One region of the Paraburkholderia sp. CNPSo 3076 genome, then DNA from elsewhere that is predicted to be linked to it. Evidence: riboswitches for the same ligand, from Rfam matches in the RefSeq annotation. Region 1 holds a riboswitch; the other holds the start of a gene.
The links. Region 1 has a riboswitch for thiamine pyrophosphate ahead of thiC (phosphomethylpyrimidine synthase ThiC). Riboswitches for the same ligand answer to the same signal wherever they lie in the genome.
Positions count from the first base shown of each region.

Region 2: another riboswitch for thiamine pyrophosphate. It lies ahead of M3A49_RS34250 (FAD-dependent oxidoreductase); the one in region 1 lies ahead of thiC (phosphomethylpyrimidine synthase ThiC).

Region 1 is NZ_JAPMAL010000002.1:276,166-280,361, reverse strand. It holds gene thiC (phosphomethylpyrimidine synthase ThiC) at 201-2,132, opposite strand; TPP riboswitch at 2,235-2,364, opposite strand; gene M3A49_RS03560 (GreA/GreB family elongation factor) at 2,462-2,869, opposite strand; gene M3A49_RS03555 (EamA family transporter) at 3,654-4,196, shown strand, end outside.
Region 2 is NZ_JAPMAL010000038.1:36,139-40,334, reverse strand. It holds gene M3A49_RS34260 (thiazole synthase) at 1-182, opposite strand, end outside; gene thiS (sulfur carrier protein ThiS) at 261-458, opposite strand; gene M3A49_RS34250 (FAD-dependent oxidoreductase) at 501-1,649, opposite strand; TPP riboswitch at 1,907-2,021, opposite strand; gene M3A49_RS34245 (ABC transporter ATP-binding protein/permease) at 2,332-4,089, shown strand; gene M3A49_RS34240 (SDR family NAD(P)-dependent oxidoreductase) at 4,086-4,196, shown strand, end outside.

The DNA.
Region 1 (4,196 bases):
CCCACGCAGATGCGTTCGAGTGAGCGGTGAGACATGCGCTCGCGCGCACGCCGCACCTTCGATATCCTCATCCTAGCCATGCGACCCGTATCCGGGTGTGTGCGCTTGTCAGAGAGTTGTGGGAGTCGTTAGAAAATGTTTCGGCGGACGGCGTGCGCCCGCCGGGGCGAAGTAGCCCTGAGTCAGCCCGAAGTCGGCGCTTATTGGCGTTGATAGATTTCGGCGCCCTGCTTGATGAACTCGACCGCCTTCACTTCCATGCCCTTCTTCAGAGCCTCGTCGTCGCTCACGCCTTGCTTCGCAGCGAAGTCGCGCACGTCCTGGGTGATCTTCATCGAGCAGAAGTGCGGGCCGCACATCGAGCAGAAGTGCGCGACCTTGGCCGAGTCCTTGGGCAACGTTTCGTCGTGGAACTCGCGTGCCTTGTCCGGGTCGAGGCCGAGGTTGAACTGGTCGTCCCAGCGGAACTCGAAGCGCGCCTTCGACAATGCGTTGTCGCGCACCTGCGCGCCCGGATGACCCTTCGCAAGATCGGCCGCATGCGCGGCGAGCTTGTACGTGATGATGCCTACCTTCACGTCGTCCTTGTTCGGCAGGCCCAGGTGTTCCTTCGGCGTGACGTAGCAGAGCATGGCCGTGCCAAACCAGCCGATCATCGCGGCGCCAATGCCAGAGGTGATGTGGTCGTAGCCCGGCGCGATGTCGGTGGTGAGCGGCCCGAGCGTGTAGAAGGGCGCTTCCTGGCACCAGTCGAGCTGGAGATCCATGTTCTCCTTGATGAGCTGCATCGGCACGTGGCCCGGGCCTTCGATCATCACCTGCACGTCGTGCTTCCACGCGATCTGCGTGAGCTCGCCAAGCGTCTTCAGTTCGCCGAGCTGCGCTTCGTCGTTGGCGTCGTAGATCGAGCCGGGACGCAGGCCGTCGCCGAGCGAGAAGCTCACGTCGTATTCCTTCATGATTTCGCAGATCTCTTCGAAATGCTCGTAAATGAAGGACTCCTTGTGATGCGCGAGGCACCACTTGGCCATGATCGAGCCGCCGCGCGAGACGATGCCCGTCATGCGGTTCGCGGTGAGCGGCACGTATTGCAGCCGCACGCCCGCGTGAATCGTGAAGTAGTCCACACCCTGCTCAGCCTGCTCGATGAGCGTGTCGCGGAACATTTCCCACGTGAGGTCTTCGGCCTTGCCGTTGACCTTTTCGAGCGCCTGGTAGATCGGCACCGTGCCGATCGGCACCGGCGAGTTGCGGATGATCCACTCGCGCGTTTCGTGAATATGCTTGCCGGTCGAGAGGTCCATGACCGTGTCGCCGCCCCAGCGGATCGCCCACGTCATCTTGTCGACTTCTTCGCCGATCGACGAGGTGACCGCCGAATTGCCGATGTTCGCGTTGATCTTCACGAGGAAGTTGCGGCCGATGATCATCGGCTCGCTTTCCGGGTGGTTGATGTTCGCGGGAATGATCGCGCGGCCGCGCGCGATTTCGTCGCGCACGAACTCGGGCGTGATTTCCTTCAGCGCGTTCTCGCCGAAGGCGGCTGCGCCGAACGCCTGGCCCGGATGCTGGCGGCCCATCATCGCGGCGAGCTTCGCGCCGTTCGGGCCGCTGGCCTTGAGACTTTCCAGATACTCGGCGCGGCGCTGGTTCTCGCGAATCGCGATGTATTCCATCTCCGGCGTGATGATGCCCTGACGCGCGTAGTGCATCTGCGTGACGTTCTTGCCGGCCTTCGCGCGGCGCGGCGTGCGGTGCAGGCCGGGGAAGCGCAGCTCGGCCGTCGCGGGGTCGGCGGCGCGCTCGCGGCCGTACTCGGAGGAAAGGCCCGGCAGCGCTTCGGTGTCGCCGCGCTTTTCGATCCAGTTCTGACGCAGCGCGGGCAAGCCTGCGCGAATGTCGATCTTCGCTTCAGGGTCGGAGTACGGACCCGACGTGTCGTAGACGTAGATCGGCGGATTCTTCTCGCCGCCGAAGCCCGTGGGCGTATCCGCCTGCGTGATCTCGCGCATCGGCACGCGGATATCGGGCTGCGAACCGGTCACGTAGATCTTGCGGGAATTGGGCAGCGGCGCGATCGCGGCTTCGTCGACGTGCGCGTTGGCGGAAATGAACTTGGGATTCGCGTTCATGCGTCTCTCTCCATGCAAAGCAAAGTGGGAACAGCGGCTTAGCAGGAGACGAGACGGAACGTGGACGGACTTCGCTGTGATGAGGTGAGGCGTTGAGCGATGTTGCGAAGTCCGGACGCTTCCCTGCGCTGGCATTATCCAGATCAGGTTCAAAGGGTATTTCTCACCCGCGAAATACGCTGCACGACTTTCGTTCGATGCGGCGCATGACGCAGGACCCCCGCGTAAGCAAGGCCAAACAATACACCGTGCTGCGACGATCTGGCAAGTGCCAACTCGCGTGCAATGTGCCAGGCGCGGTTTGGCGTGGTGAGTCGTGTATGCGGAACTTACAGGGTGAAATCCTTCGAGGCTTCGGGCTGAAACAGGATACGTTCGATCTTCAGCGTTTCGACCGCGCCGCCCGGCGTCGTGAAGCGCACGGCGTTGCCGCGCTTCGCGCCGAGGAGCGCGAGACCCGCGGGCGAGAACACGTTCAGGCGCCCGGCGTGGACGTTCGCCTCATGTGGATAGACGACGGTGTACGTGAGGGATGCGCCGTTGCGCTCGTCCACGAGCGTGACCTGCGAGTTCATCGTCACGACGTTGGCGGCCATGTCACGCGCCTCCACGATCACGGCGTGTTCGAGCAGCTCGTCGAGCATGGTCTGTCGCGCGGGGGAGGCGCCGGGTTCGGCGGCGCATTTTTCGAGGCGGGCAACATCGAGTTCGGTGAAGTAACGGATTTTCTTTGACATGGCAGTTCTCCTTGCGATCCAGAAAAGATTCGAGGTAACGGCGAGGGCTGGCGGGCGAAAGCGCGCATTCTGGCGCGGGCCGCAGCGGGGCGCAACGGATTGGCCCGGAGCCCGACCGAACGGCTCCGATGGGTTGGGGGAGGCGGGTTCAGTGCGGACGCCGGGCGGCGTAGAGCGGGGCGGACAGGGACGGCAGGGCGCGCGCTCGGGTGTCGAGAGACCACGGCGTCGTTCGCTCGCGCTCTGCGCGTGAGCGCGCCGGCGCGCCCCGCGAATGGCGCGGCGGCAAGGCGGATGCGGGGCGCGAAACGAGCGAAAGCATGGCGAGTGGCGTGTACGAAACCCGATTGATGAAAGTTAAACGAAAGGTTGTGTCATGCTAGCACGATCCAACAAGCGTGGCGTGACGCGGTCGGCGAACGTCGATATGGTGCGCGATCGGCCGTCCTGGCTTGCGTCGCTCCCACTGTGACGCGCACGCAACGAATCGCCGCGCATAAAGCATCCTGAAAGCCTCCGCAACGCCCGGCGTTGTTGCATAATGCGCTTCGCCCGTCCCGGGTGTCCTTCGTACCCCGTCTTTTTTCGCGTTCTTGCGCATCTGCACCATGCCGTCGAGCTTTACCCGTCCCGCCGCCTTGCCGTCGGGGCGCCGCGGTCCCCTTTCATCATATGCCGCGGTGAAATGACGATGCCTCCCCGTTTGCCTTCCCGCGTGAGCACTCAATCTTTTCTCGCCGGAGCCCAGCAGGCTGCTGCCGCGCTATGGCGTTTTGCGCGCACCGTGCGGCTGCCGCAATCGCGCTCCGGGCGCGTCGCGCTCTCGCTCGCCGTCGTCTACTTCGTCTGGGGCTCGACGTATCTCGGCGTGAAGGTCGCGCTCGATTCGTTCCCGCCGCTCTTGCTCTCCGGTTTGCGCAATCTGTTCGCCGGGATCGGCCTGTTCGTCTTCACCATGCGCCGGCGGCCCGTCATGCCTACGCTGCTCGAAGTGCGCAACGCAGGCGTGGTGGGCACGCTGCTCGTGGGCCTGTCGAGCGGCATGCTTGCCTACGGCATGCGTACCGTGGGCACCGGCAAGGCGGCCGTGATGGTCGCCACGGTGCCGCTGTTCGCGACCGTGATTTCGGCGGTCACCGGCCGGCGCGTGGCGAAGGCCGAATGGGCCGCGGTCGCGCTCGGCCTCGTCGGTATCGCCATCCTGAGCCATGGCGGCGCCGCGTCCGGGTCGGCGGGCGGCAGCCTCGCGATTCTGTGCGGCGCGCTCTTCTGGGCAATCGGTGCGCATCTGGCGGGCAAGCTCACGTTGCCGACCGATCTCTTCGTC
Region 2 (4,196 bases), on a different contig from region 1:
GCTTCGGCGGTGCCCTCGTTCATCTGGCGGCGCAGCGCGACGGTGATCATGCCGGGGCGCGCGGCGGCCATCGAGTCGGCGAGCGACTGCAGCGAAGGATAACGCGACGTGCCGAGCAGCACGCGGCTCGCGAAGGTTTCGCCGTAGAGCGTGAGCGCGTCGGCGGTGGATGTGGTGGTCATGTAGGAATCCTTGGCGGTGTCGTGAACGCGCTCGCGATACATGCGATGCGCGCAACCGGTGGCTTGGGCGAGCGAGGCTCAGCCGCCGGCCACGGGGCTCACGACGTCGAGGCGGTCCCCCGCCTGGAGCGAGCGCGCGCCATGCTGGGTGCGCGCCACGAAATCGCCGTTCAGGGCGACGGCGAACGGCGGACGCGCGCCGAATGCGGCGAGCGCATCGGCGACAGTCGCGCCCTCGGGCAGCGTGATCGGCTTCTGGTTGATATGAATGTCCATGGCAAATACGTTCTCAAACTGCGGATTGTTTCTGGTGCGGCGTCAGGCCGGCTCGTGCGCGCCCTGCGCGTGCAGCATGTCGCCCCAGCGCGACGCGCGGCGCAGCGCCTCGAAGGAATCGGCATCGCTCACGCGGGCGTCGAGCAGCGCCTCGGCGAAGCGCGCGGCTTCGTCGGCGACTTCCGGCGCGATCATGAAGCCGTGCCGATAGAGGCCGTTCACGCGCAGCGTGGTCTTGCCGTCCCAGATGAGCGCCGGGCGATGGTCGGGCAGCGTCGGGCGGCACTGCGTGTTCAACTCGAGGATGCGCGCCTCGCCGAACGCCGGATGCACCGCAAACGCCGCGCTCAGCAGTTCGAGCGCCGAGCGCACGCTCACGGGCGAACGGTCCTCGCCTTCGATCTCGGTCGCGCCGATCACGAAGACATCGTGTTCCTTGGGCGCGATATAGAGCGGATAGCGCGGATGCAGGAGCCGCACCGGGCGCGTGAGCGTGATGCCCGGCGCGTGCACGCGCGCGACTTCGCCGCGAATGCCGCGCAAACCCGGCAGCGCAGGTTTGGCGCCCAGCCCGCGGCAGTCGATCGTCACGCGCGCGGGCGGCGGATTGGCCTCGTCGACCGTGGTGTGCCAGTGGGTTTCCACGCCGCGCGTGGCGAGCCCCGCCGCCAGTGCAGCCAGGGCCTGGCGATTGTCGAGCTGGCCTTCGCCTTCGAGCAGCCAGCCGTGCGCGAAGCGCCCGGCGAGCGCCGGTTCGGCGGCGTCGAGCTGCGCACCGGCGAGCGCGATGAAGTTTGCATCGGCGAGCGAACGCGGCGCGTTGGCGCGCACGCGGCGCTCGAAGAGCGGCGCTTCGGTGCGATCGGCGCTATGCCAGACCACGAGCGTGCCGTTGCGCTGGAAGAACACGGGCTCCGGCAGCTCGGCCAGGATGCGCGGCCAGGATTCGAGCGACGCGACGCCAAGCTCGGTGATGAGCAGTTCGGCGACGGCGGCCTCCGCGAGCGGCGCAAGCATGGCCGCCGCGACCCAGGCCGCGGCTTCGCCGCCTTCGGGGCCGCCGCGCTCGTAAAGCGCGACGCGATGGCCCTCGCCGGCCAGACGCCATGCGACGAGCCGGCCGCTCAGGCCGCCGCCGAGCACGGCGAAGTCGGGCACGCTGCCCACGTTAGGGTTGCGGGCGCGGCTCATGACGACGCTCCGTCACGCAAGGCGAACGCGATAAGAATCGGGGAACAAAGAGAATAGGCGGTCATCGTATCCTTTCCGTACGGCAGCAGCAGACGTACCCAAGGACGAAACCGGCTGGCAAGGCCGACCGTGGAGGCTAAGCGGCGCAGACGGCCCTGTACAAAATTCGCGGAATTCGTACGAACCCATGCGCCCAAAGCGCAGCCCGGCGGGAAACCTGGCGCCCCCTCCTTGAAAAAACCAGGCTGGGCGCCGGCCAAGACTTTCTGGAAACTTCCCGCGCCGGTATTACCCGGATCGGGTGCAAAGGGTTTCTCTCAGCCTCACTGGCGGCATGCCCGGCATACCGGTGAAGCACCCCTGTTTCGTCAACGACGATTAGACCACAAAACGCGCGCGGCCCGCAAACCTCGGCGGAGCCGGGGTGCTGGTCTGGCACAATGCCCTGAACCCGCCTCTTTCGCCTCGCAGGCCCGCGCGGTGAGACAATGGGCGCCACGCTACGGCGGCGCCGGCGTGCGCTTTTGTCTCCACGCCAGGCGCCAGTTTTGACTCCGCCTGTGCCCCGTTAAGACTCACTTAAGCGCCCGACGACAGAATCGCTGCAAAAATCGCTGCAACGCTGCCGCCGTGCGGCGCGCAGCGCATGCCCCCAGCGGGCCGCCACACCTTCAGGACGCACATGACCAACCAACCTGCCCGCGCCACGCCCGATCAGAACGAGCATCAGAAGATCACCGCGTGGAGCCTGATCAAGCCCTACTGGGTCTCCGAGGAACGCTGGATCGCCTGGGGCCTGCTCGTCGCGATCATCGTGATGAACCTGCTCGTCGTGTGGATCAACGTGCGCCTGAACGGCTGGAGCGCGGAGTTCTACAACGCGTTGCAGGCCAAGGACGTCAAGCGCTTCCCGCCGCTGTTGATGACCTTCACCGAACTGGCGTTCGGCTTCATCATCCTCGCGGTGTATGGCCGCTATCTGCGTCAGATGCTCGGCTTTCGCTGGCGTCAGTGGCTCACCACGCGGTTCCTGAGCGAGTGGCTCGGCAAGGGCGCGTTCTACCGCATCGAGCGCGACCGCCTCGCCGACAACCCCGACCAGCGGATCAGCGACGACCTCCAGTCGTTCGCCACGACCACGCTCTCGCTCACGCTCGATCTGCTCTCCACGGTCGTCACGCTCATCTCGTTCATCACGATCCTGTGGACGCTCGCGGGCGCGCTCACTGTCACGCTGGGCGGCCAGCCGCTCGCGATTCCGGGCTACATGGTCTGGGCTGCCGCGCTCTATGCGGTGTTCGGCTCGCTCGTGATCCAGAAGGTCGGCCACCCGCTCGTGTCGATCAACTACCAGCAACAAAAGGTGGAAGCGGACTTCCGCTTCGGCCTGATCCGCCTGCGCGAAAACGCCGAGCAGATCGCCCTCTACGACGGCATGGACACCGAGCGCGGCAACGCGCAAGGCCTCTTCGCGCACATCAAGGACAACTGGTGGCGCGTGATGAAGTACACGAAGCGCCTCACCTTCGTGCTGAGCTTCTACGGCCAGATCGCCATCATCTTCCCGCTCGTGGTGGCCGCGCCGCGCTACTTCGCGGGCGCCTTCACGTTCGGCGTGCTGATGCAGATCTCGCAGGCGTTCGGCACCGTGAGCGACTCGTTCTCGTGGTTCATCAACAGTTACTCCACGCTGGTCGAATGGCGCGCTACCGTGAATCGTCTGCGAGAATTCGTGCGTGTCGTGCACTCGCCGCGCCTGAAGGAATCGGTCTCGCCCGCCACCGAGCATGGCGGCATCAACCTGCACTTCATCGACAACAACGAACTCGCCACCGAACATCTCAAGCTCTCGCTGCCCAACGGCACGCCGCTCTCCGAAGTGCGCGACATCGCCATCAAGCCGGGCTCGCGCTGGCTCGTGCGCGGCCCCTCGGGCGCGGGCAAGAGCACGCTGATACGCGCGCTCGCGGGCCTCTGGCCATTCGGCGAGGGCTCGATCGACGCGCCTGTGGATGCGCGCATGATGTTCATCCCGCAGCAGAGCTATCTGCCCATCGGCACGCTCAAGGCGGCGCTCACCTACCCTTCGCCCGCCGACGACTACAGCGACGAAGACTGCCGCGAAGCGCTGCGCGCCTGCCGCCTCGAAGAGTACATGGATCGTCTCGCCGAATCGGCGCACTGGTCGCGCGTGCTCTCGCCGGGCGAGCAGCAACGCCTCGCGGGCGCGCGCGTACTGCTGCACAAGCCCGACTATCTGTTCCTCGACGAAGCGACGAGCGCGCTCGATCCCGACAACGAAAGCCGGCTCTACAAGCTGTTCATGGAGCGCCTGCCGAAAGCGGCGATCGTGAGCGTCGCCCACCGCGAGTCGCTCGCGGCGTACCACCACGACACGCTCGAGATCGAGCGCATGCCCGAAGAGCGGGTTGCCGCGTGAGCGCAAGCGCGGCGCGCGTCGTGCTGATCACGGGCGCGGGCTCGGGTATCGGCGCAGCGCTCGCGCGGCGCATCTCGGCGCCTCGCACGGCGTTGATGCTGCACGCA